Regions from separate parts of the Pseudoduganella sp. R-34 genome, predicted to be linked through region 1. Evidence: predicted binding sites of a transcription regulator. Region 1 holds the regulator's gene; each other region holds the start of a gene.

Evidence for each region. Region 1 encodes FNR, which switches genes on or off when oxygen is low (the NO sensors DNR and NnrR bind a similar motif). Its sites were predicted from a motif close to TTGATNNNNATCAA; they were not measured.
Region 2: ACN9MW_RS23965 (universal stress protein) is a predicted target of FNR. The motif match lies at 2,477-2,490, and genes of this name have one in related genera.
Region 3: ACN9MW_RS22415 (PHA/PHB synthase family protein) is a predicted target of FNR. The motif match lies at 4,876-4,889, and genes of this name have one in related genera.

Annotation. Positions count from the first base shown of each region.
Region 1 covers NZ_CP184572.1:3,546,940-3,554,594, forward strand. The annotation lists gene ACN9MW_RS16315 (hypothetical protein) at 1-431, shown strand, start outside; gene ACN9MW_RS16320 (TraR/DksA family transcriptional regulator) at 428-688, opposite strand; gene ACN9MW_RS16325 (sensor histidine kinase) at 863-2,353, shown strand; gene ACN9MW_RS16330 (response regulator) at 2,350-2,763, shown strand; gene ACN9MW_RS16335 (response regulator) at 2,760-3,863, shown strand; gene ACN9MW_RS16340 (response regulator) at 3,856-4,491, shown strand; gene fnr (fumarate/nitrate reduction transcriptional regulator Fnr) at 4,593-5,366, shown strand; gene ACN9MW_RS16350 (carboxymuconolactone decarboxylase family protein) at 5,427-5,798, opposite strand; gene ACN9MW_RS16355 (MerR family transcriptional regulator) at 5,752-6,201, opposite strand; gene ACN9MW_RS16360 (bacteriohemerythrin) at 6,247-6,633, opposite strand; gene ACN9MW_RS16365 (RNA-guided endonuclease InsQ/TnpB family protein) at 6,820-7,655, shown strand, end outside.
Region 2 covers NZ_CP184572.1:5,217,808-5,225,462, forward strand. The annotation lists gene ACN9MW_RS23955 (chemotaxis protein CheA) at 1-1,400, opposite strand, end outside; gene ACN9MW_RS23960 (protein phosphatase CheZ) at 1,400-2,239, opposite strand; gene ACN9MW_RS23965 (universal stress protein) at 2,576-3,043, shown strand; gene ACN9MW_RS23970 (response regulator transcription factor) at 3,120-3,764, shown strand; gene ACN9MW_RS23975 (Crp/Fnr family transcriptional regulator) at 3,901-4,713, shown strand; gene hemP (hemin uptake protein HemP) at 4,843-5,037, shown strand; gene ACN9MW_RS23985 (hypothetical protein) at 5,111-5,440, shown strand; gene ACN9MW_RS23990 (DUF2325 domain-containing protein) at 5,449-6,684, shown strand; gene ACN9MW_RS23995 (TonB-dependent receptor) at 6,824-7,655, opposite strand, start outside.
Region 3 covers NZ_CP184572.1:4,889,343-4,896,997, forward strand. The annotation lists gene ACN9MW_RS22395 (hypothetical protein) at 1-1,508, opposite strand, end outside; gene ACN9MW_RS22400 (ATP-binding protein) at 1,520-3,349, opposite strand; gene ACN9MW_RS22405 (DUF4303 domain-containing protein) at 3,484-4,095, opposite strand; gene ACN9MW_RS22410 (hypothetical protein) at 4,102-4,716, opposite strand; gene ACN9MW_RS22415 (PHA/PHB synthase family protein) at 4,961-6,676, shown strand; gene fabI (enoyl-ACP reductase FabI) at 6,678-7,445, shown strand; gene ACN9MW_RS22425 (efflux transporter outer membrane subunit) at 7,453-7,655, shown strand, end outside.

The sequences.
Region 1 (7,655 bases):
CAGTCGCCACCACGCTTGCACCGGATGGCGGCAGGGCGCAGACGGCGCCAGGGCCACAGGCCGTGGCGCGGGCGCCGGCGCTTGCGGAACCGGGAATGCAGGCCGCCAGCAGGCAAGGCGGGTCGGCGTTGGAGGGTTCATCGGTCACGGAGCCCGCAGCAAGCAAGCCCGTCGCGGCTCCGCGCCACCGCGCGCGCCCTGGGAATGGCGCTACTGCGCGCTCGAAGCATCAGGTCAGCGCCAAACAGCCGCCACGCAAGAAAAGTGCACTGCGCCGCAAGCCTGTAGCCGAACCGGAGAGGTACGCGGAAGTCTTCAAGCGCTGCCCATGGCCTGGCGAGCCCGGCGCCGTGGAGTGCCGGCGGCATATCTGCAATGGGGCGGAAAGCGAAGGCCCGGCATGCAGGCCATACAGGTCGAAGCTGCGTTAAGCGGCAGGAAGCGAGATGAAGGAGCGCTGGCGTTCGGCGAGTTCCTGGCATGCCAGGCAAGTCGCGGCCCCAGGCTGGGCCTGCATGCGCCCCGCGGAGATCGCGCCCCCGCAGTGCAGGCACTGGCCAAAGGTCCCGGCCTGCAAACGCTCCAGCGCAGCATCGATCGCAGCCACTTCGGCGGAGTCGCGGCCAGCCAGCACCTCGCGCCGCTGGCGCAGGACGGCAGTCCAACGGTCAATTTCTTCAGGTAGCATGGCTAGTCTCCACTTTTGGGGCACTTTAACGGGCATCTTGCGCCGCGTCACCTGTGCCGCTTGACCTAAGTCAAGTTTGACCGACTTATTCTTGAGGACCCGCATTTGGCCTCTTGCCCCAAGGGACGCTACAATCTTAGGATGACAGGATTTGACCACCGACAGGACCAGGCTTTGACACATTCAACGATTGCGGAACGCAGCCTGCAATGGCTGCTGGCGTCGGCGACGGACGCGATGCTGATCATCGACAACGAAGGCCAACTGATCTTGGTCAACCCGGCGCTGGAAAACCTGTTTGGCTATGAGCCGGGCGAACTGCAAGGCAAGTCGCTGGAATCGCTGATTCCGGAACGCTTCCGCCACGGCCACGTTGGCCTGCGCAGCAGCTATTTCGAACGCCCGCATCCGCGCGCCATGGGGGCCGGATTCGAACTGTTCGCCACCCGCAAGGACGGCACCGAGTTCCCGGTCGAGGTGAGCCTGTCGCCCCTGCAGGACAATGGCACCCAGCCGATGGTGATGGCGACCATCCACGATATCAGCGCCCGCAAGAAGGCCGAACACGCGCTGCAGGAAAGCGAAGCGCGCATGCGCGCGATCTTCGAAACGGCGGTCGATGCGATCATCACGATCGACGAGCACGGCATCATCGAACGGGTCAACCCGGCCGCAGAGCGCATGTTCGGCTATCCGGAATCGGAAGTCCTGGGCCGCAACGTCAAGATCCTGATGCCGGCGCCGCACCGCGAAGCGCACGACGGCTACCTGCAGCATTACATGACCACCGGCGAAAAGCGCATCATCGGCAAGGGCCGTGAGGTGCAGGGCCTGCGCCGCGACGGCAGTATTTTCCCGATGGACCTGGCCGTCACGGAAATGTGGCTGGGCGGGCGCCGCATGTTCACTGGACTGGTGCGCGACATCACCGAGCGCAAGCACGCCGAAGAAAAGGCGCAGCAACTGCTGCAGGAGCTCACCAGCGCCAACGAAGAACTGACCAACTTTGCCTACGTCGTATCGCACGACCTGAAAGCGCCGCTGCGCGGCATCGGCTCGCTGGCCGACTGGCTGGCGCATGATTACGCTGACAAGTTCAATGAAGAAGGCAAGGAGCACATGCGGCTCCTGATCAACCGGGTCCACCGCATGGGTGCCCTGATCGACGGCATCCTGCAGTATTCGCGCGTGGGCCGCATCAAGGAAGCCGTGGTGCCGGTGCAGCTCGACCAGCTGGTGGCCGAAGTGGTTGACCTGCTGGCAGTTCCGGCGCATATCAAGGTTACCGTGATGCCCGGCATGCCGACAGTTGCCGGCGAACCGACCCGCATCCAGCAGTTGTTCCACAACCTGGTGTCCAACGCGGTCAAGTACATGGACAAGCCGGAAGGCGAAATCGAAGTGGGCTGGGCCGACGAAGGCAGCCAGTGGCGCTTCCACGTTCGCGACAACGGCCCCGGCATCGCGGAGCGTCATTTTGAACGGATTTTCCAGCTGTTCCAGACGCTGGCGCCGCGCGACCGGGTTGAAAGCACGGGTGTCGGCCTGGCGCTGGTGAAAAAAATTGTGGAAATGTACCAGGGCAGGGTGTGGCTGGAGTCCGAGCTGGGCAAGGGCACGACCTTCTATTTCACCCTGCCAAAGAAAAGAAAGAATAACGCATGAATAATACGAGCAAGCCGATCCTGCTGGTGGAGGACGACCAGGTCGACGTGATGACCATCCTGCGCGCGCTGAAGGAAGTCCATGTCAGCAACCGTGTCGTGGCGACGGAAAACGGCGAGGCCGCGCTGGAATACCTGCGCGAGCCGGGCAACGAACAGCCATGCATCATCCTGCTGGACCTGAACATGCCGATCATGAACGGCATCGAGTTCCTGCAGAACGTCAAGCAGGACCCGCTGCTGCGCCGCATCCCGGTCATCGTCCTGACCACGTCGGAAGAACAGCAGGACAAGATGCGCAGCTTCGACCTGGGCGTCGCCGGCTACATGACCAAGCCGGTGGACTACCGCCAGTTCGTGGAGGTGGTCCGCTCCATCAACCTGTACTGGACCATCAGCGAGCTGCCATGAACAGGGTAAGGGTCCTTATCGTCGAAGACGATATCGTTGACCGTATCGCCTGCCGCCGCGCCTTTGCGCAGGCGCCGGGCTTCAACTGCGAATTGCTGGAAGCGGAAAGCGGCCAGGAAGGCCTGGATATCGCCTTGCGCGAAGAGCCCGACTGCATCCTGCTCGATTATCACTTGCCCGACCTGACCGGGCTTGAATTCCTAGCCCGCCTTGCGGCAGACCGCGGCGAGCCTCAGCCAAATATCCCGGTGATGATGCTGACCGGCGCCGACAGTGCCACCGTGGCGGCAGAAGCGATGCGCCGCGGCGCGCGCGACTACCTGGTGAAGGACAGCGACGGCCGCTACCTCGACTTCCTGGCTGGTGCCATCGACCGCCTGCTGCGCGAGCAGCGCCTGATCGACGAGAAACAACTGGCTGAACAGGTGCTGCGGCAGTCGCAGAAAGAGCTGCGTGAACTGGCCGCGTACCAGGAAAAACTGAAGGAACACGAACGCACCCGCATCGCCCAGGAAATCCATGATGAACTGGGCGGCCTGCTGACCGGCATCAAGGCCTATATCTCGGTCGCCATCGAGCGCGGCGGCGAGCAATCGGACCCACTGTTGAAGGATGCGGCCAAGCTGGCGCAAGATGCGATAGAGACCGTGCGCCGCGTGATTACCGACCTGCGTCCAAGCGTGTTGGACCAGCTGGGCATCTGGCCTGCGCTGGAATGGTATGCGGAACAGGTGGCGCAGCGCAGCGGCTTGCAATGCACCTGCAATATCACGCCGGAGGCGCAGGCGCTGGAGCTCGATGCGGAGCGCAGCACCATGTTGTTCCGCGTCGCGCAGGAAGCGCTGACCAACGTGGTGCGCCATGCCGAAGCGAGCGAGGCGCGCGTCATCGTGGACATTGACGGCGAAAACGTGGTGCTGCGGGTGGAAGACAATGGCAAGGGTATCGAGAGTGCCGGCTTGTCCGACCGCGAATCCTGGGGCTTGTTCGGCATGCACGAGCGCACGCGCCGCTTTGCCGGCGAACTGAATATCAGCGGCAAGGCCGGGCAGGGCACTACGCTGCAGCTGCGCCTGCCTTTGGAGGACAAGAATGGGTGACAGGATCACCGTTTTGCTGGTCGACGACCATGCGATTGCACGCAACGGCGTGCGCCTCATGCTGGGCACTGCGCCCGACATCAGCGTGGAGGGCGAGGCCGGCAACGCCGTGGAAGCGATGCAGCGCGTGGCCGAGCGCAGTTTCGACGTGGCACTGGTGGACATCAAGATGCCGGGCAAGAATGGCCTGGACCTGTTGAAGACCCTGCGCAGCGAATGCCCGCGCATGGCGGTGCTGGTGCTGAGCACCTATTCCGAGGAAATTTACGCGGTGCGCGCGCTGAAATCGGGCGCCTCCGGCTACCTGACCAAGGATGCGCCGACGGCGACCCTGATCGAGGCCGTGCGCAAGGCTGCCTCGGGCGGCAAGCACGTCAGCCCGGCGTTGCTTGAAAAACTGGCAACCCTGGTCGGCGGCGGCGCGAGCGGCGACCACGAAGAGCTTTCCAACCGCGAACTGGAAGTCTTCAAGCTGATTGCCCAGGGCGAGTCCCTGGTGCGCATAGGGGAAAAACTACACCTCAGTCCTAACACTGTGACAACCTATCGCAGCCGCATCCTCGAGAAAATGGGCATGTCCACGAATGCTGAGCTGACCCGCTATGCCCTCGAGCACGGGCTGATCTGAGCGGCTGTAGGGGAACCACTACAGCAACTACACAGGATGCTTGATACCGGGAAATGACGCCGGGCGCAATACTGCTTCCATCGAAAACAAGGAGCAGCAAAATGAGCCCGGTCATCCCAATCACCCCTGCAAACGCCACCAAATCCTGCGCACCAGTCGCAGCCAAATGCTCGCTGTGCAGCTTCAACCGCCTTTGCCTGCCACAGGGCCTGGCCGACGAAGATGTTGCTCGCCTTGACCAGATCATTTCCCGCCGCCGCCGCGTGAACCGCGACGAGCCGCTGTACAAGACCGGCGACAGCTTCCACAGCCTGTATGCCGTGCGCTTCGGCCACTTCAAGACCGTGCAGGTGAACCAGCGCGGCGAACAGACGATTGGCGGTTTCCACATGGCCGGCGACCTGCTGGGCATGGAAGCCATCGGCAATGGCCAGCATTCCTGCAACGCCGTGGCGCTGGAGGACAGTGAAGTCTGCGAGATCCCCTTCAACCGCCTGCAAGAGCTGGTGATGCAGATTCCTGGCCTGCTGCAGCAGTTCCACCGCACCATGAGCCGCGAAATCCAGCGCGAGCAGTCGGTGATGCTGTTCCTGAGTCATATGCGTGCCGAACAGCGGCTGGCCATGTTCCTGCTGAACCTCGCCGGCCGTTACGCCCAGCGCGGCTACTCTTCGACCAGCTTCCAGTTGCGCATGTCGCGTGAAGATATCGGCGGCTACCTGGGCCTGACCGTGGAAAGCGTCAGCCGCCAGCTGGCCCGCCTGCGCCAGGATGGCTCGATCGTCCTGAGCAACCGCGATCTGCGGATTACCGACCGCGCCAGGCTCGAGGCCATGTCGTCCGGCGGCATGGCGCAGGAACTCGCCGTCGCCTGACCGGCTTACCAGTTTTCTCACCTGTAGGGGGTGTATGGGGCAGCTCTTGCTGCCCCTTTTTTATTGCGCGAACACTTCTTTGGCGGCCATCAGGCCGTTGAGCGCGGCCGGAAAGCCGGCGTAGACGGCCATCTGCATGATGGTCTCCACGATCTCTTCGCGGCTGACGCCGACGTTGAGGGCGGCGTGGATGTGCACCTTGAGCTGGGGCGCAGCGTTGCCCATGGCGGTCAGCGCGGCCACCACAGCGATCTCGCGTGATTTCAGGTCAAGCCCCGGGCGCGAATAGATGTCGCCAAAGGGGAATTCGATCAGGTAGCGGGCGAAATCGGGCGCAATATCTTCCAGGCTTTGCACGACGCGGTCGCCGGCCTGGCCGTCGACTTCACGCAGTTTTGCGAGCCCGCGCTCGTAGCGGCTTTCGGTGTTCATTGGCATGTGCTCCATCGGTGGTTGGATTCGACGCCAGGGACTGCTCCAGTGAGCGGTAATACTCGATCTTGGCCTGCAATGATGCTGCAGATTGTTGCATCGCCTCGATTTCGGCGAGCACGTCCTGCATATGCTCTTCTAGCATCCGGCGCCGTTCAGGCACCGTCGAGTCCCCAGCGCCGCGAAGTTTTGCGAATGACTGCATTTTGCCGATTGGCATATGGGTCGTTCGCAGACGCAGCAGGAATTCGATCCAGGCAAGGTCCGAGGCCGCGTAACGCCGCTGGCCGCCCGCCGCACGATTGACCGGGGCAATCAGCCCGATGCGCTCGTAATAGCGGAGGGTGTAGGCCGTGAGGCCGGTACGTTTGGCGACTTCGTCAATGCTCAGGTGCGATTCCATGGGGTGATCGTAAAAGTTAGAGTGCACTCTAAGTCAAGCACTTTATTACTCTAACCGGGAAGCCGCAACTGCGAGCGCAAGGTCCATGGTGTTGATGTGGGCTTCGAGCCAGTCCGGCAGCGTGCGGATGATGTCGCGTGCCGTGGCTTCCTCGTCGTCCTTCAGCAGGCGCAGGGTGCGGGCGACCTTTTCCAGCAAGTAGCCATGGGCTGCGCGGTGGGCCTGGGCAGCCGGGTAGGCAATGCGCTCCATCAGGCTGTTTTCTTCGCGCAGGTGTTCCATGAATTCAGTTGCCAGGTCGCGGCAGGCTGCGTCAAAGGCGGGACGGGGCAGGCTTTCCATGGCGTCGAGCATGTCGAAGACGATGCGGTGCGACTGGTCGAGAACGGGAATGCCCAATGCGAGGTCCGGCCCGAAGACGATGGAATCCATGGGGTTCTCCAGTAGTGTCGAACCGCAATTGTGCCGCTGGAAAAAATTCGGGCACATGATCCATGTCAATTTTCACTTTTGACCTAAAGCGCGGCAAGCCTCGGCCTTCAGGCCGAGGTCAAGAGCGCGGACGCCGACGGCGTCCAACTGAACGCGCCTGTTCCAGGTGCTGTATATAATTACAGTATTATGCGCTTGCAAGCCTTCCAGTTTGAGCTGATTCCCAGTGAGCAGCAGCGTAGGTCGCTGCAGTGTTTTGCTGGCGCCTGCCGGTTCGTGTTTAACAAAGGGCTGGAAGTGCAGAAAAGGCGCTTCAAAGGCGGCGACAAATATCTGAGTTACCCCGCTCTGTGCAGGTTGCTGACAACGTGGCGCCACGATCCGGACACCCCTTGGCTGAAGGAAGCGCCAACCCATCCCCTGCAACAGGCGCTGAAGAACCTGGATCGCGCTTTTGCCAATTTTTTCGCCAAGCGGGCGGGTTTCCCGTGCTTTAAAAAGAAGGGCAGGCGAGAAAGTTTCCATTATCCCGATCCCCAGCAAATCAAACTCGAACAGGGCAACAATCGCCTGTTCCTGCCCAAGTTGGGTTGGCTGCGTTACCGCAACAGCCGCCCAGTGCTTGGTACCGTCCGCAACATTACCGTTAGCCTTCGTGCAGGGCACTGGTCGGTATCGATCCAGACGGAACGCATGGACGAGCCGGTCACGGCCATTGGCAGCCCGGTTGGTATCGACATGGGCATCGTGCGCTTTGCAACGCTATCGGACGGCGGGCATCTGGAACCGATCAATAGTTTCCGACGGCATGAAATCGCGCTGCGCAAGGCGCAGCAGTCAATGGCCCGCAAGGTCAAATACAGCCGGAACTGGAGCAAGGCGAAAGCACGTGTCCAGCGTGTCCATGCGCGCATTGTCAATGTGCGCCGTGATTACCTGCATAAAGCCACAACAACGATTTGCAATAATCACGCGGTCGTGGTGGTGGAAGAGCTGCGGGTACGCAATATGACGAAGTCTGC
Region 2 (7,655 bases), 1.7 Mb from region 1:
CGGTTCTTTTCCACGGCGGTCTTGACCACGTCCATGCCGACGCCGCGGCCGGACACTGAGGACGCCACTTCCTTGGTCGAAAAGCCCGGCAGGAACACCAGCTGGTAGGACTCGTCGTCCGACAGGTTGGCGCTTGGCGAGATCAGCCCCTTTTCCGCTGCCTTGCGGCGCAGCGCCACCGGGTCCATGCCCTTGCCGTCGTCCTGCAGCACGATCATGACGGAGTTGGCCTCCTGCCACGCCTTCAGGGAGATGTAGGCTTTCGGCGGCTTGCCGATGGCCATGCGGGCGTCAGGCGCTTCCACGCCGTGGTCCAGCGCGTTGCGCAGCATGTGCACCAGCGGGTCGTACAGGCTGTCCACCACTACGCGGTCCACCTCGGTTTCCGCGCCTTCGATGGTCAGCTCGACTTCCTTGCCCAGGTCCTTCGCCAGTTCGCGCACCAGGCGCGGGAATTTCTGGAACAAGCGGCCGACCGGCTGCATGCGGGTCGCCAGCGTGGCGCGCTGCAGTTCGGTGGAATAGCGCGAAGCGCGTTCCAGCGTCTCGGTCAGGGCCGACATCAGGGTCGCAGCCTGGCCTTCGAATTTGAATTGCTGCAGGCGCTCCAGCAACACGGCTGCCTGGTTGGCGGCCTGCACCGACTCGCCGGCCACTTCGAGCAGCGCGTCGAGCTTGACGGCGTCGATACGGATCGATTCTTCCTTGGCCGGCGCGCTGGTCGGCTTGGCTTCGCCGGCCGGACGTTCGCGCACTTCCGGCGCCGCAGCGGGCGTGGCGGCCGGCGCACCGGCTGCGGCGTGGGCCGCAGCCACGCCTTCGGCACGCGCATCGACAGCAGGCCGCACGTAGGTGCCAGGTGGCACCACGGCTTCGTACATGCCTTCCCAGTCAAGGCCATCGGCCGACGGCGCGGCAGCTGGCGCAGCGCCCGGTGCGGCGGCGGCAGGGGCAGCCGCGGGAGCGGCGGCAACCGGCGCGGCGGCCGGCTTGGCCTTGCCCGCAGCGGAGCTGGCCTTGCCCTCGATCGCATCCTTCAGGATCGCTTCCAGGTCGGCCGGCATCGGCGCCAGCTGGTCCGGCGCGGTGCCGTTATTCAGGTCGGTCAGCTGGTCGGCCACGAAGCCGGAAGCCTGCAGCGCCGCTTCGATCGACAGCGGCGTGACCGGCGCAGCGCCGGTGCGCAGCGCATCGAACAGGTTCTCGGTCAGGTGGCAGGCCGACACCAGCGCCCCCAGGTTCATGAAGCCCGCGCCGCCCTTGATGGTGTGGAACGAGCGGAAAACTGCGTTCAGCGTTTCCTTGTTGTCGGGGTCACGTTCGAGGCGCAGCAAGTGCTCTTCGACGTTGACGGCCAAGTCCATGGCCTCGACAACGAACTCCTTGAGCATATCGTCCATTAGAACCCCAGGTCGGCAAGCAGGTCATCGACGCTGTCCTGATTCAGGGCTTCCGATGGGACGGATGGACCCGACATCAGCGACACCTCTTTCTGCGCAATCTTCTCGCGCACATCGGCCGGCGCATTGTCCTTCAACAGTTGCGCCAGCTCGGACTCGACCTTCTTGGTGATGGCGACGACCTTCTTGATCAACTGGCCGGTGATGTCCTGGAAGTCCTGGGCCATCATGATTTCCAGCAGGCGGGCTTTCTCCGCCTCCGTTGCTTGCGCTACCTTGCTGGCAAAAGCGCGCGAATCGCCCGCCAGGGCCTTGAAGTCCTCAATGCTCAGCTTGCCTGCGAACAGGTCGGCCCAGCGGTCTTCCATTTCCTTGGCCTGCTTGGACAGTACTTCCTGCGCCGGCATGCCGTCGTCCAGGGTATTCAAGACCTTGTTGGCAGCCTGCTCGGTCAGCGAGGCGACATATTCCAGGCGGTCCTGCGCGTCCACGATCTGGGTCGACGCTTCAGTCAGGGCCTTGTCGTAGCCCAGTTCACGCAGCGAGTCGTGCAGCAGGCGCACAATGCCGCCCAGGCGCTCGAACATGCCCTCGGCGTGCTCGCCGCCTTCCGCGGGCGTCTCGCCCGCCGGGGCCGGGGCCGCTGCCGGCGCTGCGGCAGGGGCTGCCGCTTTGCTGGACGCTGCTACGGAATCAAACAGGCTTTCCAGGTCATCAGAATCGCCCGACTCGGATGCCGCAGCGGCCGGAGCCGGCGCTGGAGCAGGTGCAGGCGCATTGGCCCGTTGCGCGGATACTTCCTCAAATAATGCATCGAAATCATCAGCGGCGTCGGTCATAATTCCTGCTTCTCCATTACGTTTCAAATTGCCAAAACATTGTCAAATTTAACGCTCGGCAATAAATTGGGTTCTCTCGCGAGTGTAACAGGGGCAGCCCCCACAGTTCAATCTCTTAGGTGAAGCCGGATGGCCCTCCAAGTGTACTGTTGTATTTGCGGATCGTGTGAAATACACGCTGCAAGCCCCTGAAATAACGGGAATTTGCGCCATCTGCGATGTTCTCGTGACAGTTTCTTGATAATTATCAACTCTTTACAGCAGAACAATACTGGCAAACGGGGCTACAATGAAGGCAGGAACTGGCTCTTTTAAATAGTTAAAGGAGGCTGAGATATGTATCGGAAAATCCTGATTACGACGGACGGCTCGGCCGTTTCCAGCAAGACCGCTTGCGCCGGGGTCGAATTTGCCCAGCAGCTCGGGGCGGAAGTGCTGGCCCTGTTCGTGGCACCGGAATACCAGTACCCGATTTACGTGGAGATCATCCCGCCCAGCTATCCGAGCGAGGAAGAGTACCGGGCGGCAATGCAGCGCGCCGGCAATGAGCATGTTCAGTCTATCCTCGAGTCTTGCGCGAAAAAAGGCGTGCGGGCGGAAGGCATGACAGCTTTTGCCGAAAGTGCTGCACTGAAGATCGTGGACGTGGCCAACCAGTGCGGCTGCGACCTGATCTTCATCGGTTCGCATGGCCGCAGCGGCTGGGGTCACCTGCTGCTGGGCAGCGTGACCAACAAGGTGCTGTCCCATACCAAGATCCCGGTGCTGGTGCACCGGCTGATCAAAGACCCGCGCCCGGCCTGAACGGCCTGGCGTTACGACGCGCTCCGGCCTGCCGGGCTGGGGCGTGAAGACCAGTATTGCTAACTATTGAGGAACCATGATTCGAATTGTCATTGCCGACGACCACACCATCATGCGCGAAGGGCTCAAGCGCATTCTTGACGGGGCACCCGACATCGACATCGTAGGCGAAGCCATCGACGGCTTCGAAGTCCTCACCCACATCCGCCAGGGCGGCTTCGACCTGCTGCTGCTCGACCTGTCCATGCCAGGGCGCAGCGGCGTTGACCTGATCCGCCAGATCCGCAGCGAATCGCCCAAGCTTGCCATCCTCATCCTCACCATGCACGAGGAAGAGCAGTACGCGGTGCGCGCCATCCGCGCCGGCGCCCAAGGCTACCTGACCAAGGAAAGCGCCGGCACCCAGCTGGTGGGCGCCATCCGCAAGGTTGCCTCTGGCCGGCCCTATATCTCCACCGAAGTGGCCGAGCAACTGGCGCTGAATATCATGCAGCCAGCCGAAACCCTGCTGCACAAACAGCTTTCCGACCGCGAGTTCGAGGTGTTTTCGCTACTGGTGTCGGGAAAATCCATCACTGAAATCGCCAACGGCCTGCATTTGAGCGTCAAGACCGTGAGCACCCACAAGACCCGCATCATGCAGAAGATGGGCATGGCTTCGCTCTCAGAAATGGTTCAGTACGCAGTGGCGCACAAGCTGCTGACCCCGTTCAAGGCATGATTGACAAGGTTGATTTTAGGATAATTCCTACATCGCCCCACTACCCTCCTACGGGTATATTCAGCAACGACTGATATTTTTCCCACATTCACGTTGGCATACTGAAACCATTCCGTTTGGGAACCAGGAGATCAGCATGCTCTCAACGCAACCCGTGTCCCATGAGGCCGGCCGTCAGCGGCAAGGCCGTTTGTGGTCCAACCTGAAAGAAGTGTGCGAACTGCTGCACTTGCCGCCGGTATCGCTCAATTCTGAAGAGCTGCTGTTCCAGCATGTGCAGTTCAAGACCGGCCAGCGCGTGCATACGATTGGCCAGCCGTTCGACATGCTGTACGTGGTGAATTCCGGCTTCATGAAAACGGTGCTGATTGACGAGTTCGGCAACGAGCAGGTGCTGGCCTTCCCGATGAAGGGCGACCTGATGGGCGTAGACGGCATCCACAGCAAGACTTACGCCTCGGAGGCGGTGGCGCTGTCGGACTGCGACCTGATCCTGCTGCCGTTCAAGAAGCTGACCACGCTGGGCCGCACCCACGTGGAGTTGGAGAATTTGATGTACGGCGTGATGAGCCGCGAACTGGTGCGCGAGCAAGCCATGATCGGCATGCTGGGCGCCCTGAGCGCGGAGGCGCGGGTGGCGCGCTTCCTGGTCACGCTATCGGAAAAGTTTTCGCAGATGGGTTATTCGAGCAAGCTGTTCAACCTGCGCATGACGCGCCATGAGATCGGCAGCTACCTCGGATTGACGCTGGAAACGGTCAGCCGCACCCTGTCAGCCTTCAACGAGATCGGGCTGATCAGCGTGGACCAGCGCACCATCGGCATCAAGGATGTCGACGCCCTGAAATCGCTGCGTCGCCTGCCGCCATCGCGCACGCGCAGCAAGCTGCCGTCGCGCGCCAAAGCCGCCGCCAGCGAAGCTGCCGTGCCGCTGCTGGCGACTTTGTAAAGAGTACTACTCACCCAGCTTTGGCCCGCTTCGGCGGGCCTCTTTTTTTCTTCAATAATTTATTTGACAAGCTTTGCCGACCTGAGCATAATGCAAATGCGAATCATTCTTATCTGAGGAAAAATAACAATGTCTACTGCCACTATCGACGCCCCCAAACCCAAGGCTGCTGTCGCCCCTGCCGCGCAGCAGCCGACCCAGCCCCTGCGCCGCTACACCACCGCCGGCCTGATGGAAGATCAGCGCGAAATCGAAATTGAACATGCCGGCCGCATCTACCGTCTTCGCATCACGCAGTTGAACAAGCTGATCCTGACTGCCTGAAGCTTACCCTCCCCAATCGCCAGCCAGCCGTCACACGCGGCAGCCAGCCACCCCTGAAACTTTGGAGTGAATCATGGCTATCGACCGCAACGACCCGATCTTCACGCACAGCGCCGCTGCCCGGCAGCCGGAACTGATGCTGTCCGCCGTGCTGCACCTGATGTCCCACTATACGGCCAACGCCGCCGACAATGGCGGCTGCGTCAAGCTGGCATCGGTCATCGAGCGCCACCTGAAAGCGCTGGCGGCGCTGCCGGACCTCTCGCCCGTGCTGCGCGCCACCTGCCAGCAACTGTGCGAACAGTGGGGCGCCGTGGTCGAACATGCCCGTCCTCCGCAGGAACGCGCCAATTTCCTGGCGCGCCTGATCGGCCGCCCCCGCCCTGCCCCGCTGGCGGCCTGAGGGCCATCATGTGCGACAAGCACGACACTCCAGCCGCCAAGGCCGCGGCGGCCGAACCGGCGCGCCGCCGCCGCATCTGGGACCTGCCCCACACCTGCCACTGCCCCCTGGTCGGCGTCGGCCTGCCGCTTGGCGTGCTGCGCAAGATCGTCACCAAGGCAGTCGGCGGCAAGGTGCTGGCCGACGACTATGAAGTCCACGTTGGCGCCGTCAGCGAATGCAGCAACCGCAACCGCCTGTCCGAAGCCGTGCAGAAGGAATTGGAACGCCGCTATGCAGTGGTGATCCAGCGCTTCCGCCACGCCCGCGACACAGCGGCCCTGGAAGCGTTGTGGGAAGCTGCGGTCGCCAGCGGCGACGTGCCGGGCCCGTTCTGGGCCGGCCTGAGCCACCCGCACTGCACGCTCGAACTGCAGGAACACATGTGCCGCGACCTGCACATGATCCAGCACCAGGCCGGCGCCGCCACGCGCGCCGACATCAGCCGCCTGCAGGCGCTTGAACAATCGAATGCCGCGCTGGAGCGCGAACTGGCACGCCAGCAGCAGCGCAGCGCCACCTGGCAAGCCGAGCGCCACGCCGAACAGGAAGCCCATGCAGCCGCCATGATGCAGCTGCGCGCGCAACTGGTAGGCCGCGACAGCGTGCTCGCCTCGCTGCGCCAGCAACTGGAAGAACTGCACGCCACCGTTCCCGGCCTCGCCACGCGCGAACGCCTGGCGCGCCAACTGGCCGACACCGAGCAACGCGTGCATGACTTGCGCGCCGAAGCCGCCGCCGCCCGCGCCGAAGCCAGCGCCCTGGAACGCCAGCTCAGCGAAGCACGCGCCGCCTTGGCCGCAGCCGCGGCGCAATCATCGCCCGCCATGCCGGCAGCCGCCACCGCCGCAACGGGCGGGCCGGCTGTCCGTGCGGGCACCACCTCGCAACGCATCACGCTGCACGGACTGCTGGCCGAGCGCGTGCTGTGCGTAGGCGGCCGCGCCGGCAATGTGGCCGGCTACCGCAGCGTGATCGAAGAAGCCGGCGCCGAATTCCTGCACCACGACGGCGGCCTGGAAGACAACGTCGCCCGCCTCGAGACCAGCATGGCCGCAGCCGACCTGGTGATCTGCCAGACCGCCTGCATCAGCCACAGCGCCTACTGGCGCGTGAAAGACTTCTGCAAGCGGCACCAGAAGCGCTGCATCTTCGTCGACAACCCCAGCGTCACCACCCTCCAGCGCGCGCTGGAACCACAATAAAAGTCGGGGTCAGGTCTGGCAATCCGCCATTCCGCTGCGCGGAATGGCGGATTGCCAGACCTGACCCCGACTTTTAAAAAGAAACGCCCCGGCGCTTGCGCGCACGGGGCGTTTTGCTACTTGCTACTGAGGGCGGCGATTAGAAGGTGTAATTGCCGGTCAGGTAGAAGGTGCGGCCCATTGGGTCGGCGTAGCGTGGGTCGAAGCCAACCTGGTGGCCCGAGGAGTTACGCAGGGACAGCGGTGGGTTGCGGTCGGCCAGGTTCTTGATGCCGGCGCGCAGCGCCAGTTGCTTGTTGACAGCCCACTTGCCTTGCCAGTCGAAGGTCAGGTGCGACGGCACGTGGATGCGCACATCTTCGGAGGCGTTGGTACCCAGGTTCCACACAGTGGTCTTGGCATCGGTGTAGCCGTTGCGGTAGTTGGCGATGATCGAGTTGCTGAACGCGCCGGTTTCCAGGGTGTTGGTCCAACGTACAACGTGGCGGAACGACACGGCATTGTTGATGCCGAAGAAGTTCATGCTGTTGGTCCACTGATCGTCAGTGCCTGGCTTGGTGTAGTCAGACTTGATCAGGTAGGTGCCTGCCAGGGTCGACGAGAAGCGACCGAAACCGAAGTTGTGGCGGCCGGTCATGTCCCAGTCGATACCCTGGTTGTGGGTCTTGCCGATGTTGATCGACAGGCGCTGGAAGGCGTAGGACGTCTTGCCGCTTGCCACTTCGGTGAAGGTGGTGAACAGCTGCGGGTAGTCCGCGCCACCGTTGGCAAATGCCAGTTGCTCCGATACCGACGATACGGCGTCGCGAATCTTCACGTCCCACAGGTCGGCGCCGGCGGAGAACCAGTTTGCTGGCTCGACGCGGAAACCAACGGTGAACTGCTTCGACTTCTCAGGCTTCAGGTTCACGTTGCCACCCGACATAACCGGGTATTGCTCCAGGGCGCCAGATTTGCACAGGCTGCTGTTG
Region 3 (7,655 bases), 1.3 Mb from region 1:
GCTCGCGCCTGACCGTTGCCAGGCTCCATCTCCAGCACCAGCCTGGCGTTGCTGCCGACCTCACTCCAGCGCTCGCCCTTGAACGCAAAACGGGCAAGGCACAAATGGGCCCTGATCGGATCGGATTCGCGCAACATGCCGGCCAGTGCCTGCACGCCGGCTTCGTCGCGAACCTCGACCAGCACCGATTCCAGTTCTTCCACAACGGCATCAGAGCGAGGATTCGCTCGCAGGAAGGACCACAGGTACGCGCGGGCAGCCTCCATTCCGCCGCAGGCACGCATGGCGCACGATGTGAGCACGGCCAGGCCGGCGTCCGACGGCAGGCTGGCGGCACCCGCCAGCAGCAGCTCGAGGTCCTGCTCGGCATCCCGGGATTCGCTCTGCCGGATGTAATCAGCCAACTCGCTCGCCGGAACTGGCAACTCGCGTACAGCAGGCATGGCGGCCACCATTGACTCCAGTTCAGCAAATGCCTCTGGAGCGCCCAATGGCTGCTTCAGTTTCCCAAGATGGGGGCGCGCCAGCTCGAGCATTTGCATTGCCGGCCAGCGCGAACCGCGGGCGGCCGCCAGCCGCACGTGCGGTGCCAGTGCATCCAGCGTGAGGCGATGCGAGCCGGATGCGCTGTAGCGGCGCACGGCGGCCGCAGTACGCCGGCCAACCAGGTAGTCATTGCGCTCCGGGGCTTTCTGCAGCAGGACTTCGAGGCCAACCGACAGGTCCAGGCATTCGCCAAACTCCCGCCCCTTTTCTTCCGGCGGCAGCATCGCCCATGCATCTTCCGATCGCCCGAGCAGCGCAAGCAGCCGGAAACGCATGCAGGAACGGGCGTAGTGCTTGGGCGGGTTATCGCTGTCAAACCCTTGCTCCTCGATGTAGTCCAGGGTCGCCAGCGCCGTTTCGTACTGGCCAGCGGCGAACTGCGCCTGCGCCAGCGGCTCGAACCAGTCGACGCTTTGATCGGCGCCGGTCTCCTGCAGCTGAGGCAACTGTCGTTCTGCAAACGCCAAGGCCTCCTCCGGCTTTGCGGCATCCACCAGCGCGTTCATCATCTCGCTGCTGATGCAACGGAAACACCCCCAGCTGCTGTCGATGCGCGCCAGGGTATCCTTGCACACCGCGATGCGGTCATTTGCATAGCCGGCGCCGTCCACGTTCGCATAGCAGCAGGCGATGTCCTGCGTGGTGCAGACGCTTTGCGGGCAGTCGACGGTTTCCGGCCGGTGCGCGAATTCGAATAGCGACACCGTGTCTTTCAGGGCTGCCTCGCCTTCCCTTCGCGTGCAGACGCGTGGATTGATCGTCCAGTGGCGAAAGTACACTTCGAGCCATGGCAGGCGCGCTGCCCGTGCGGCCGCCAGCGCTTCCGGCAGCGCAGCTTGCGCGAGTTCGAGCCTTCCCTCGCTCGCGTTGCTCGGGATCTCGTTAATGAGCTCCGCCAGACGGTAGTTGCCGGCCTCCTCGAGGTCGCGCTGCGTGTCGAAAACCCACTTCCAGATATCCATTTGATTCCTTGCTATTCAGTTGTTGCTTGAGACCGGGTCAATACCTGTACAAGCTGGCTGATGTCATGCAAGGCGCCGGTCAGGCCTTCCGTTGCAGGGAGCTTGCTCGTATCGCCGGCCATCATGACGATCTTCATCGAGCGCAGCAGCTTCAGCGCATGCAGGCAGCCGGCCGTTTCACCCTGTTCGCGATACGCGTTCAGCAGGCTGGTAATGGCCGGGTTTTCGAGGTTGATGTACAGCCGGGCCTTGATCTCGCCGTCAATATTGCTGGTGAACTGGCGTACCAGTTGCAGCGCCGATTGGGCGATGCGCTGGTCTAACTCGTCCGACTCCAGCCTTTCCTTCAATTCGGCATCCCGGTCTGGGACAACAACCAGCGGCAGGTGCGCGGGCATGAAGCGTGCAGGCACCAGCAGTTCGCCGTTGCCCAGGTGCCGTTTCAGCCACTCGGTGTGGTGGTCCGGCAGCTCGGCCTCGGCAAACAGCTGCCGGTTGCCTTTTTCGGTGCCGATTTCAACCAGCTTACCGCCACACTGCTGCGCCCAGCGGCGCAGGAAGCTGTGTACGGCGTAGCGATCGCCTTTCACCACCGGGATATGCATGGCCCGGCACACCATGTCTTCGAAACCGCCGCTGTCGCCCAGGCTGACGTGGATCGGGCCATGCCCCTGCAGCTCCGACAAGGACAGGTCGCCACGCGACGTTGGAATACGCACTGCGTCCAACAGCAAGGTGAACAGATCATCATTGCACAGTGCCGCCGCCATCAGTGCCTCATTGTGACGGGTCAGTATGCGGCGCCATGCCGCCGGCTGTCCGGCCGCGATTTCGGCCAGCCCCTTCACCAGCGAATCGAGAAGGTCTGCCTGGGCGAATCCGTAATGGGCGTCGCGCTGCAGGTCTTCGCGGCTCGCAGTTGGCGTAAGGTCCTGCGACTCGATGACACCGCCAACAAAGCCCGCCCAGCGCGGCAGCAGGTCGCGGGCATCATCGTCAAGCAGCATGCCGCGCACGAATACCTTCAGGTTGCGGTTGTCGCTGCTGCTGTAAGTCGCGCCGTCCTGGATCCAGAGAATGCCGCGCACATCGCTGGCGGAGGTCTTCACCGGGATCGTGCAAATGGGTTCGAATTGCTGCTCGAACCGGGCCGCAAAGGCCAGGCTGCGCTTGCGCTGCTGCAGCGGGTGCTCCACTACATTGCCCTCCGCCTGGCGCCATGGCGGTGTCATTTCGTTGATGCGGACATCGCCGCAATAGACTGGCTCCGGGAGCAAGGCGCAGTAATGCCCCAGCAAGCGTTCCAGGCTGGATGCGCTGGCCAGGTAACGGTGCGCCGGGCGCAGCTTCAGCTCAATGCAGGTTCCGACAAGGCCATCGTTCGGTACCGGTTCGACCGTGTAGGATTCTCCATTCTGCGACTGGTAGCGCCAGGTCTGGCCGGGCTCCTGGTAAGAAGTGGTCGTGACCGTGACCTGCTCAGCCACGACGAAAGCAGACAGGAATCCGAGGCCGAACATGCCGATCAGGGCATCGCTTTGCGTGCGCAAGGTGCGCGTGTAGCCCGCGCCGACGGTGGCGAGAAATGCGTGGATTTCATGTTCCGACAAGCCGGAACCGTTGTCGGTGATTCGCAGCACCCCATTGAGCTTGTCGCCGTCGAGCTTCAGCTTCCCGGTCTCCTGCCAATCCGGGCATTCGATGCGTCGGCGCGTAATGGAGTCGTGGGCATTCTGGATCAGCTCCCGCACCGCCACCAGGGGCGTGGAATAGAGATGCTTGCCGAGGACCGACAGCAAGCCGGCAAGGTCCACGTTAGTTGCGTGTTGTTCTTTGATCATAGAAGAAAAAAAGGGCCGCCTATGCCAGCCCTTCAATCGTTGAAACGTTGGCGCCTCGCAGAGGCCAGATCGTGAACATCATAGCTTGCGCAATGCAAGTAAAAACTCTCCAAATATCACGTGAGTATTGTCGTTCAACGCTGCGATTGCGGAATCGGACGCCATTTATTGAAAGCATCCAGGCCTGCCTCGAGTTCGGCCGAATACCGTTCCACCGAAGGCCGGCAGTTGAGTTTTGCTGCGGCGTCCAGCTTCATTGCGTGACTCTCGTCGTGCAGCCATACACTGAGAATGACTCTTTCACGCGCTTGGCCTGTGCCTAAGATGCCTTCGTCGTCAAGCTCCTTGATGGCAGCGAAGGCAGCCGCGAAGAAACGCTCACGCGACGCCTCGATCTCGCTTTCGTCACCGTCTGAGTATGGATCGGGCTCCAGAGCGCGAAGTTCATTCGTGAGCGGCATCATGTCGAGGCCCTCATCGAAGAATGGCGAGTCGCCGATGCTCCAACGCAGTGACTGGCGGTGCAGCTCAAAATTCGAGCCATAGTGTTCAGCGTAGTTGTCCGCGGCCGACTCGAGCCCCTGCTCAGAGCAAGCAACCGCGCCACAATAGGAAGCCGTGTCGGTGGTGTACAGCCCGAACGCATAGAAGTCGTCGTCGGGATAGCGGTCGCCGAACGACTGCCACGCGGACAGCAGTTCGCGCTTCAAGGTATTTTGCTGTTGCGCTGCCTTGTCGGTAGTCATAGAGGCTTATGTGAGCTGCTCGTGTAATACTTGAACCGCCTTCATACATTCCTTCAATTCCCCTCCTATGCATTTTTTCCAGAGCAAAGCTGCGGCCGAAAGCTTCCGCTCCTGCAGCAAATCCAGGATGTTTTCTTGTTCATCCTCACCGAGTTTCTGGAATTGACGGACCTCAATCGCTCGCGGCTCGCCATGCCGGCCGGAAGGGTCACGACTCATGAGGCAGGAGTGCAGGTCATGGATCGGAAGCGCATTTTCGCCGGATTCCTGAAGACCGACGAACATCGTCAATCCAGACGGCTCTTCAAGCTCGAGTTCGTATGTCGGCCAGTCGATCAGGTTGGCTACACTGTAGATCATGTCTACCTGGGTCTCGCGGACGACATCCATCAAGTCGTCCACGTCGACGCCCTTGTCCAGGAGTCGCCTGACGGCATCGCCGCCAAGCACTGGCAACTTCGAGGGACTTGATTCGTCAATGACCAGGCTCCAGAGCCCGCGTTGCAGCAATTCAGATAGCAAGGTACGGGCGTCGTTCCCGGAGAGATCGTCGGCGATGGATTCAGCCTGCGCTTGTGAGACCCCGATGCGTTGAAGTTCTTCCGAAACTGCTCGATTCATTGTTCAAATGCCTGAATTGTGGGGAGCTTCGCAGCGTGGAGCATTGCGCAGCCAAACTTGAATCGCCGGTCGAGTTGACGATCTTGCAAATTCTATCACGATGCTGCGCACTCCATTTCCGGGCGTGACAGGCAATGGTTTAGCACGTTCGTTCTCGTTTTGATCCAGATCAAGGAAAGATCGCACTCCACTCCCTAAAGTGAAGCGCAATATCCGATCCCGGCCCAAAACGATGGAACCGCCCATGCCAGTTAGCTCCCACGCCCCACGCACAGCCTATGAACAGCTGGACCAGCAGGTGCATGCCAGCCTGGCCAACGCCAGCTCCTCCTTGTCGATCGCATCCGCCTTGCTGGCGGCAACGGATTGGGCACTGCACCTTGCCGTCTCGCCCGGCAAGTGCGCCGAACTGGGACAGCTTGCCCTGCGCCAGTCCTGCGCCTTGGCGCGCTACACACTGGAAAGCGCGCGCGGTCACGCGCCAGCGCCGTTGGCAAGCGAACGGCGCTTCGCTGCGCCCGAGTGGCAGCAATGGCCGTTCAATACCTGGCACCAGGCCTTCCTGCAAACCGAACAATGGTGGAAGGCTGCCAGCAGCGATGTCTGGGGCGTATCGGAGCATCATCAGTCGCAAGTCGGCTTTGCAGCCCGCAACCTGCTCGATGTGTATTCGCCCGCCAACCAGTTCTGGACCAATCCGGAAGTACTGCGCGCCACCATCGAACAGGGCGGCTGCAACCTGGCGCGTGGCGCCTGCCTGGCGCTGCGCGACTGGCAGCAGGCATTGGCGCAGCGCCAAACTGCGCCCTCCGGCCCGCACCAGCAGGTAGGGCGGGACCTCGCGAGCACGCCGGGCAAGGTGGTACTGCGTAACGACCTGATCGAATTGCTGCAATACGCGCCCGCCGGCGAACAGGTATATGCCGAGCCGGTGCTGCTGGTGCCGGCCTGGATCATGAAGTATTACATCCTTGACCTGACGGCCCAATCCTCGCTGGTGCGCTACCTGGTCGAACGCGGCCACACGGTGTTCTGCATTTCCTGGCGCAACCCGGGTCCCGCACAAAGCGAACTGGATATGGACGACTACCTTGAGCAAGGCTGGTTCGCGGCGCTCGGCAAAGTCGGCGACATCATGCCGGGCCAGCGCGTGCATGCGGGCGGCTACTGCCTGGGCGGCACGCTGCTCGCCATTGCCGCTGCTGCCATGGCGCGTGAGCAAGACCACCGGCTGGCTTCCCTGACCTTGCTGACCGCCCAGACCGACTTCACGGAGCCGGGCGAATTGGGCCTGTTCATCGACGACAGCCAGCTTGGCGTGCTGGAAGCGCAAATGCAGCAACGCGGCGTGCTGCGTGCGGAACAAATGGCGGGCGCTTTCCAGCTGCTGCGCGCCAATGACTTGCTGTGGTCGCGCATGGTGCGCCGCTACCTGCTCGGCGAGGAAGAATTCCCCAACGACCTGATGGCCTGGAACGCGGACGCCACCCGCATGCCGGCGCGCATGCATTCGCAATACCTGCGCCGCCTGTTCCTCGACAACGACCTGGCCGCCGGCCGCTATTCCGTACAGGGCAAGCCGGTTGCGCTGGGCGACGTCGTGCTGCCGGCATTCATGGTGGCCACCCAGTCCGACCACGTGGCGCCCTGGCGTTCGGTCTACAAATTCCACGCGCTGAGCCGCGGTGAGATCACCTTCGTGCTGTGCAGCGGCGGGCATAACACCGGCATCGTGAGCCCACCCGGTTCGCCGCATCGCCAATACCAGATCCATACCCACGCAGCCAATGCGCACCACCTGTCGCCGGACGAATGGCTGGCCGTGGCGCGCCAGGAGCAAGGCTCGTGGTGGCCCGCCTGGCAAAGCTGGCTGGCCGCGCGCTCGGGGCCGCGCGTGGCGCCGCCGGCGCTGGCTCCGGCTGGCGCTGATGCGCCCGGCAACTACGTGATGGAGAAGTAAGATGCGACTTTCACTGGACGGAAAAAAAGGACTGGTGGTCGGCATCGCCAACCGCGACAGCATTGCCTGGGGCTGCGCACGCGCATTGCACGAGGCCGGGGCCACGCTGGCGATCACCTGGTTTAACGACAAGGCACGGCCGCACGTCGAACCGCTGGCGCAGGAACTGGATGCGCCGCTCCGGCTGCCGCTCGACGTGGAACAGCCGCAGCAGATGGAAGCCCTGTTCGAAGCCATCGATTCCCAATGGGGCAAGCTCGACTTCGTCCTGCATTCAATCGCCTATGCGCCAGGCGCCGACCTGCAGGGACGCGTGGTGGACAGCTCGGCTGCCGGCTTTGCGCGCGCCATGGACATCTCCTGCCATTCATTCCTGCGCCTGGCGCGCCTGGCCGAACCGCTGATGAAAGACGGCGGCAGCCTGCTGACCATGAGCTACCTGGGGGCGGAGGAAGTGGTCGCCAGCTATGGCGTGATGGGCCCCGTCAAGGCTGCGCTGGAGTCGAGCGTACGCTACCTCGCCTCAGAGCTGGGCCCGCACGGCATCCGTGTCAACGCCGTCTCGCCCGGCCCGTTGGCTACACGTGCCGCTTCCGGCATCCCGGGCTTTGACGCCTTGCTGGCGAACGCGGAGCGCCGCGCGCCGCTACATCACAAGGTCACGGTGGACGACGTCGGTGCGCTATGCGCCTTCCTGGTCAGCGACGCCGCGCGCGCCATCACCGGCGACACGCTGTACGTCGACGCCGGCTACCACATCCTGGACTGAAGCTGCGATGCCACGACTTCCCTTCCGCTCCCTGCCGCTACTGCTGGCAGCCTCGCTCGGCGCCTGCACCAGCCTAGCGCCCGGCTACCAGCAGCCGGCGCTGCCGGTTCCTGCACAGTATCCATCGTTCGCACCAGCCGGCGGCGCGGCGCTGGAAAGCGACTGGCGCAACTTCTTCCGCGACCCGCAACTGCAGGCGCTGATCGCGCA